DNA from 3 places in the Streptomyces sp. WP-1 genome. Region 1 is predicted to be linked to each of the others. Evidence: predicted binding sites of a transcription regulator. Region 1 holds the regulator's gene; each other region holds the start of a gene.

Evidence for each region. Region 1 encodes HrcA, which represses chaperone genes, less so after heat shock. Its sites were predicted from a motif close to TTNGCACTCNGNNNNNCNGAGTGCNAA; they were not measured.
Region 2: a site for HrcA is predicted at 697-723, ahead of groL (chaperonin GroEL). Genes of this name have one in related genera too.
Region 3: a site for HrcA is predicted at 887-913, ahead of groES (co-chaperone GroES). Genes of this name have one in related genera too.

What each region holds. Positions count from the first base shown of each region.
Region 1 is NZ_CP123923.1:5,330,783-5,333,047, forward strand. Features, by position in the region: gene QHG49_RS23465 (MBL fold metallo-hydrolase) at 1-545, opposite strand, end outside; gene hrcA (heat-inducible transcriptional repressor HrcA) at 718-1,734, shown strand; gene dnaJ (molecular chaperone DnaJ) at 1,735-2,265, shown strand, end outside.
Region 2 is NZ_CP123923.1:4,441,425-4,443,689, forward strand. Features, by position in the region: gene QHG49_RS19460 (cold-shock protein) at 304-507, shown strand; gene groL (chaperonin GroEL) at 886-2,265, shown strand, end outside.
Region 3 is NZ_CP123923.1:3,366,813-3,369,077, forward strand. Features, by position in the region: gene groL (chaperonin GroEL) at 1-309, opposite strand, end outside; gene groES (co-chaperone GroES) at 432-740, opposite strand; gene QHG49_RS14385 (hypothetical protein) at 1,062-1,682, opposite strand; gene QHG49_RS14390 (polysaccharide deacetylase family protein) at 1,743-2,265, opposite strand, start outside.

The sequences.
Region 1 (2,265 bases):
GACTCTTCCACCAGATCTCCGCAGAACACCACGTCCGGGTCGCCCGGCACCAGGACCACCAGGTCATGGGCGGTGTGCCCGGGGCCCACGTCGGCCAGCAGCGCCCGGCGCCCGCCGCCCAGGTCCAGGGTCCGCTCCCCGGAGACCGGATGCCGGGGCGGCACCAGGGCCAGCGCCGCCTCCTCGGCCTCCTCCGCCGGGAGCCCGTGGTGGACGGCGTCGCGCCGCAGCTCGTCCCGCCCGCGCAGGAACACCCCGTCCGCCCCCACCGCCGCGTACACCGCGGCCCCCGCGAAGGCCGGAGCCCCGAAGACATGGTCGAAATGGACATGGGTCAGCGCGAGATGGGTCACACGTCCACCGGCGAGCGCCTCGGCCGAGGACCGCAGCCGAGCCCCCTCCGCGAGGCTCGACCCGGCGTCCACCATCAGCGCCGTGCCCGCGCCCAGGACCAGCCCCGCCGTGCAGTCCCAGCCCGGCAGCCGGCACCGCCCCACCCCGGCGGCGAGCCGCTCCCATCCGTGCTCTTCCCAAGTCACCGTCACACCGCGACGCTAACCGCAGCCGGGGTCGCGAGGGCACCGACCTTGCCCGGTGCGTACCCCACGGCCGTACACTGGCCGGGGAACGCTGGCACTCGCATGCGAAGAGTGCCAAGACGGACACAAGAGGGACGACCACGGGAGTGAGGGGACCACGTGCTGGAGGTGCGCGCCCATGCTGAGTGAACGCAGGCTTCAGGTACTGCGCGCCATCGTCCAGGACTATGTCGGCACCGAGGAGCCGGTCGGGTCCAAGGCCCTGACCGAGCGGCACAACCTCGGGGTGTCCCCGGCGACCGTGCGCAATGACATGTCGGCCCTGGAGGACGAGGGGTACATCGCGCAGCCGCACACCAGCGCGGGGCGCATCCCCACCGACAAGGGCTACCGGCTCTTCGTCGACAAGCTCGCGGGCGTCAAGCCGATGACCGCGCCCGAGCGCCGCGCGATCCAGAACTTCCTGGACGGCGCCGTCGACCTGGACGACGTCGTGACACGCACGGTGCGGCTGCTCGCGCAGCTGACCCGGCAGGTCGCCGTCGTGCAGTACCCGTCCCTGACCCGGTCCACCGTGCGGCACGTGGAACTGCTCGCGCTCGCCCCGGCGCGCGTGATGCTCGTGCTGATTACGGACACCGGCCGGGTCGAGCAGCGGATGGTCGACTGCCCGGCCCCCTTCGGCGAGGCGTCCCTCGCGGATCTGCGCGCGCGGCTCAACAGCCGGGTCGCGGGCCGCCGGTTCGCGGATGTGCCGAAGCTGGTCGAGGACCTGCCCGATGCCTTCGAACACGAGGATCGCGGTACGGTCTCCACGGTGCTCTCCACCCTTCTGGAGACACTGGTCGAGGAGAACGAGGAGCGGCTGATGATCGGCGGCACCGCCAATCTCACCCGCTTCGGACATGATTTTCCCCTCACGATCCGGCCCGTCCTGGAGGCCCTTGAGGAGCAGGTCGTGCTCCTCAAGCTTCTCGGCGAGGCGAAGGATCCGGGCATGACCGTGCGCATCGGGCACGAGATCGCCCATGAAGGACTCAACTCCACCTCCGTGGTGTCGGTGGGCTACGGTTCGGGCGGCGAGGCGGTTGCCAAGCTCGGCGTGGTCGGACCGACCCGCATGGACTACCCGGGAACGATGGGAGCGGTACGCGCAGTGGCACGGTACGTCGGACAGATCCTGGCGGAGTCGTAAGTGGCCACGGACTACTACGCCGTTCTCGGCGTGCGCCGCGACGCGTCGCAGGATGAGATCAAGAAGGCGTTCCGTCGGCTCGCGCGCGAGCTGCACCCGGACGTCAACCCGGATCCGAAGACCCAGGAGCGGTTCAAGGAGATCAACGCCGCTTACGAGGTGCTGTCGGATCCGCAGAAGAAGCAGGTCTACGACCTCGGCGGGGATCCCCTCTCGCAGTCCGGCGGCGCCGGCGCGGGCGGCTTCGGGGCCGGTGGCTTCGGCAACTTCTCCGACATCATGGACGCGTTCTTCGGCACGGCGTCGCAGCGCGGGCCGCGCTCGCGCACCCGGCGCGGCCAGGACGCGATGATCCGGATCGAGGTGGAACTGGACGAGGCGGCCTTCGGGACGACCAAGGAGATCCAGGTCGACACCGCGATCGTCTGCAACACCTGCAACGGCGAGGGCGCGGCCCCGGGCACCTCGGCGCAGACCTGTGACATGTGCCGCGGCCGCGGTGAGGTCTCGCAGGTCACCCGGTCCTTCCTG
Region 2 (2,265 bases), 890 kb from region 1:
TAAGCCCTCGATTCTCTTCCGCGGTCCCGACAAGAAGCAGCCAAAATACACGGGTATTCCGCGGCTTTTGCGTCTTTTATGGGGCCCGACTTGCCCTGAATTCGGGCGAATTCTCCCCACATTCCGGATCGTTCCCGTCCAGAATTCTCGTCCAATTGACCTGTTGCAGAGGGCAGTTGGACAGATACATTCAGCCGCGGTCGACGCGTTCCGGCGCACGCCCCCGACGCATTGGGGGGCGAGGTCTGACCCGGGTCCGCGAAGTGCGGATCTGTGCAAGGGCCAGTAATAGGGGAGTTAGGCATGGCTCAGGGCACCGTCAAGTGGTTCAACGCGGAGAAGGGGTACGGCTTCATCGCGGTCGACGGTGGTGCGGACGTCTTCGTCCATTACAGCGCCATTCAGATGGACGGCTACCGCACCCTGGAGGAGGGCCAGCGAGTGGAGTTCGAGATCTCGCAGGGCCAGAAGGGTCCGCAGGCCGACATGGTTCGCGTCGCCGTCTGAACGTTTCTCCACCGAAGGGCCCGCACCTCGCACAGGGTGCGGGCCCTTCGGCGTGCCCGCGGCCGGGTGCCCGCGCGTGTCCGCCTCCGGCTGACCCCGGCCACCCGCGGGCCCCGGTGAGGCCAAGGCGCTTGCGCCCGTCCGTCACCCGACCGCCACCCCCTCGACGAGCCCGCTGCGCGGGCACACCTTGCACTCGGGCATGCCGAGTGCTAATCATTGGCGTTAGCACTCTGAAGGTGAGAGTGACAAAGAAGGACCGGGTCGGTGAGGTCCGCAGGCCACGTGGGGCAAGGAACCACAGGCCGGCGAACCGTCCGTCGCGGGCGCGGGCGCGGTCCGAAGGAATCACCCCCAGTCCTGGAGGGACCACTTCACATGGCCAAGATCATCGCGTTCGACGAGGAGGCGCGGCGCGGCCTCGAGCGCGGCATGAACCAGCTCGCGGACGCCGTCAAGGTGACGCTCGGCCCCAAGGGTCGCAACGTCGTCCTCGAGAAGAAGTGGGGCGCCCCCACGATCACCAACGATGGTGTCTCCATCGCCAAGGAGATCGAGCTCGAGGACCCGTACGAGAAGATCGGCGCCGAGCTGGTCAAGGAAGTCGCCAAGAAGACGGACGACGTCGCCGGTGACGGTACGACCACCGCGACCGTGCTCGCCCAGGCCCTGGTCAAGGAAGGCCTGCGCAACGTCGCCGCCGGTGCCAACCCGATGGCCCTGAAGCGCGGTATCGAGAAGGCCGTCGAGGCCGTCTCCGCCGCCCTGCTGGAGCAGGCGAAGGACGTCGAGACCAAGGAGCAGATCGCCTCCACCGCGTCCATCTCCGCCGCCGACACCCAGATCGGCGAGCTGATCGCCGAGGCGATGGACAAGGTCGGCAAGGAAGGCGTCATCACCGTCGAGGAGAGCAACACCTTCGGTCTGGAGCTTGAGCTCACCGAGGGCATGCGCTTCGACAAGGGCTACATCTCCGCCTACTTCGCCACCGACATGGAGCGCATGGAGGCGTCGCTCGAGGACCCGTACATCCTCATCGCGAACTCCAAGATCGGCTCCGTCAAGGACCTGCTCCCGCTCCTGGAGAAGGTCATGCAGTCGGGCAAGCCGCTGCTGATCATCGCCGAGGACGTCGAGGGCGAGGCCCTGTCGACCCTGGTCGTCAACAAGATCCGCGGCACCTTCAAGTCCGTCGCCGTCAAGGCCCCGGGCTTCGGCGACCGCCGCAAGGCCATGCTCGGTGACATCGCCATCCTCACGGGCGGCGAGGTCATCTCCGAGGAGGTCGGCCTCAAGCTGGAGAACGCGACCCTGGACCTCCTGGGCCGCGCCCGCAAGGTCGTCATCACCAAGGACGAGACCACCATCGTCGACGGTGCCGGCTCCTCCGAGCAGGTCAACGGCCGCGTGAACCAGATTCGCGCCGAGATCGAGAACAGCGACTCCGACTACGACCGCGAGAAGCTCCAGGAGCGCCTGGCCAAGCTCGCGGGCGGCGTCGCGGTCATCAAGGCCGGTGCCGCCACCGAGGTGGAGCTCAAGGAGCGCAAGCACCGCATCGAGGACGCCGTGCGCAACGCCAAGGCGGCCGTCGAGGAGGGCATCGTCGCCGGTGGCGGCGTGGCCCTGCTCCAGGCCTCCCAGGTCTTCGAGAAGCTGGAGCTCGACGGTGACGAGGCGACCGGCGCCAACGCCGTGCGCATCGCGCTGGAGGCCCCGCTGAAGCAGATCGCCGTCAACGCCGGCCTCGAGGGCGGC
Region 3 (2,265 bases), 2.0 Mb from region 1:
CAGGCCCTCGCGGACCAGCGCCTGGGCGAGCACGGTGGCGGTGGTGGTGCCGTCACCCGCGATGTCGTTGGTCTTGGTCGCCACCTCCTTCACCAGCTGCGCGCCGAGGTTCTCGTACGGGTCCTCGATCTCGACCTCGCGGGCGATCGTGACACCGTCGTTGGTGATGGTCGGGGCGCCGAACTTCTTGTCGATGACGACGTTGCGACCCTTGGGGCCGATCGTCACCTTCACCGTGTCGGCCAGCTTGTTGACGCCGCGCTCGAGGGCGCGACGGGCGTCCTCGTCGAACTTCAGGATCTTCGCCATGACAGCGGGAGCCCTCTCGGAATCTTGTGGGTAAAAGACGAACTGCGCCCCGGACGCCCGGCTTCGTTATCGGTCGCGGGGGCCAGGGGCGCAGCTCAGAGCAAAGGTTTGCCCGGGGTGAATTACTTCTCGATGATCGCGAGCACGTCGCGAGCCGAGAGGACGAGGAACTCCTCGCCGTTGTACTTCACCTCGGTGCCGCCGTACTTGCTGTACAGCACGACGTCGCCGACCTTGACGTCGAGCGGCAGGCGCTCGCCGTTCTCGAAGCGACCCGGACCGACGGCGAGGACGGCGCCCTCCTGGGGCTTCTCCTTCGCGGTGTCCGGGATGACCAGGCCAGAGGCCGTGGTCTGCTCGGCGTCCAGCGGCTGGACCACGATGCGGTCCTCGAGCGGCTTGATGGCAACCTTGGAGCTGGCGGTCGTCACGATCCGACCTCCCCCTTCGGAGATCTCACGGGGTTAACTGTCTGAGGTGGCGACCAGGTCGATCCGTCGTCGCGGGTGCCGGATCTGCCCGTCGCTTTGTTGGCACTCTCCAGTGGGGAGTGCCAGAGCCGAGACTATGACCGGGATTAGCACTCGGTCAAGCGGAGTGCCAATGCCGTGCGGCGCGTCGGCCGAAATCGCAGGTGCGGCAGCGTGGGTCGGCGGGCGGTGCCGGGCGTGCCGTACCAGGGGCTGGGCGCCCCCGGAGCCCCGCTGTCGGCCTGCGGCCTCCGTCTTCAGATGCCGGACGGGCTGGATCGACTACAGGTAGTCCTCCAGCCTCGCCGCCGTCAGGTTTCGTCCGTGGATGGCGTCCAGGAGGCGGGCCGTGGGGGTCTCCGGGAGGAGGCGGACGATGTCACCCGGGCGGAGGTGGTGCGGGCCCCGGGGGTAGATGAGGCCCGTCGGGGTGAGGGTGGCGCGCCACAGGACGACGGCCGTGGTGCCGCAGTCGGCGGCCGCGCGCAGGGTCGTCGCGTCGTACGAGCCCCGGGGCGGGCGCAGGAGCCGGGTGCGGCGGGCGCAGAGCGCGGCGCGCTGGGCGGCGTACGGCTTCCCCGCCAGGGGCCGGAGTCCGGGGGTGAACCGGGTCACCGGGACGCGGAGTCCGCGGGGCGCGGCGGTGCGGCGGGGGTCGCGGCCGGTGGCGTCGTAGGTGAGGAAGACGACCCGGTCGTGGGTGGGGACGTGGTCCACGACCGGGGGCAGGGGCCGGCGGGACGGCGGCGCGGCGAGCGGCCGGAGGTGCGGCCGCACCCCCTCCGCCGCCTTCCTGCCGAGGCGTTCGATGGGTACGACGGGCTGGGCGCACCCGGCGAGCAGCAGTGCCGCGGCGAGGACCCCGGCAGCCACCGGGGCCGCGCCTCGCGCACGCCGCCTCACCGACGCCCCGCCGGACACCTCACCGCACCCCCCGCGGCCGACGCGACCGCCGCGGCCGACTCACAGGTAGTCCTCCAGCCGTGCCACCGCGTACCCCTCGCGCGTCACCTTGTTGAGGAAGCGGCGCATGTCGTCGACCATCGTGCCGTCCCAGTCGCTGCGGCCCCGGAAGTGGGTGAGGACGATGTCGCCCCGGCGCAGCTGCTGGTCGTCCTCGCGGAACTCCCAGTGGTCGACGTACACCTCCTCGTTCCAGATCGGGGCGTACTTGATGCCGCAGGACTTGGCGGCGACCAGGGTGTCCTGGTTGTAGTTGCCGTAGGGCGGGCGCAGCACGGTCGGGCGCTTGCCGAACTGCTTCCGCATGATGTCCTGCATGTCGCAGATCTCGTGCTTCTGCTCCTCGTAGGACAGCCCCGGCAGGTAGGGGTGGGTGAGGGTGTGGTTGTTGAGGGTGTTGCCGTAGGACTGGGCCTTGCGGAAGTAGCCGTAGTCGTCCTTGACCAGGTAGTTGCTGAGGAAGGCGGTGTACGGGATCTTCAGGTCCCGCATCATCTGGAGGAACCGGGGGTCCTTCTCCGAG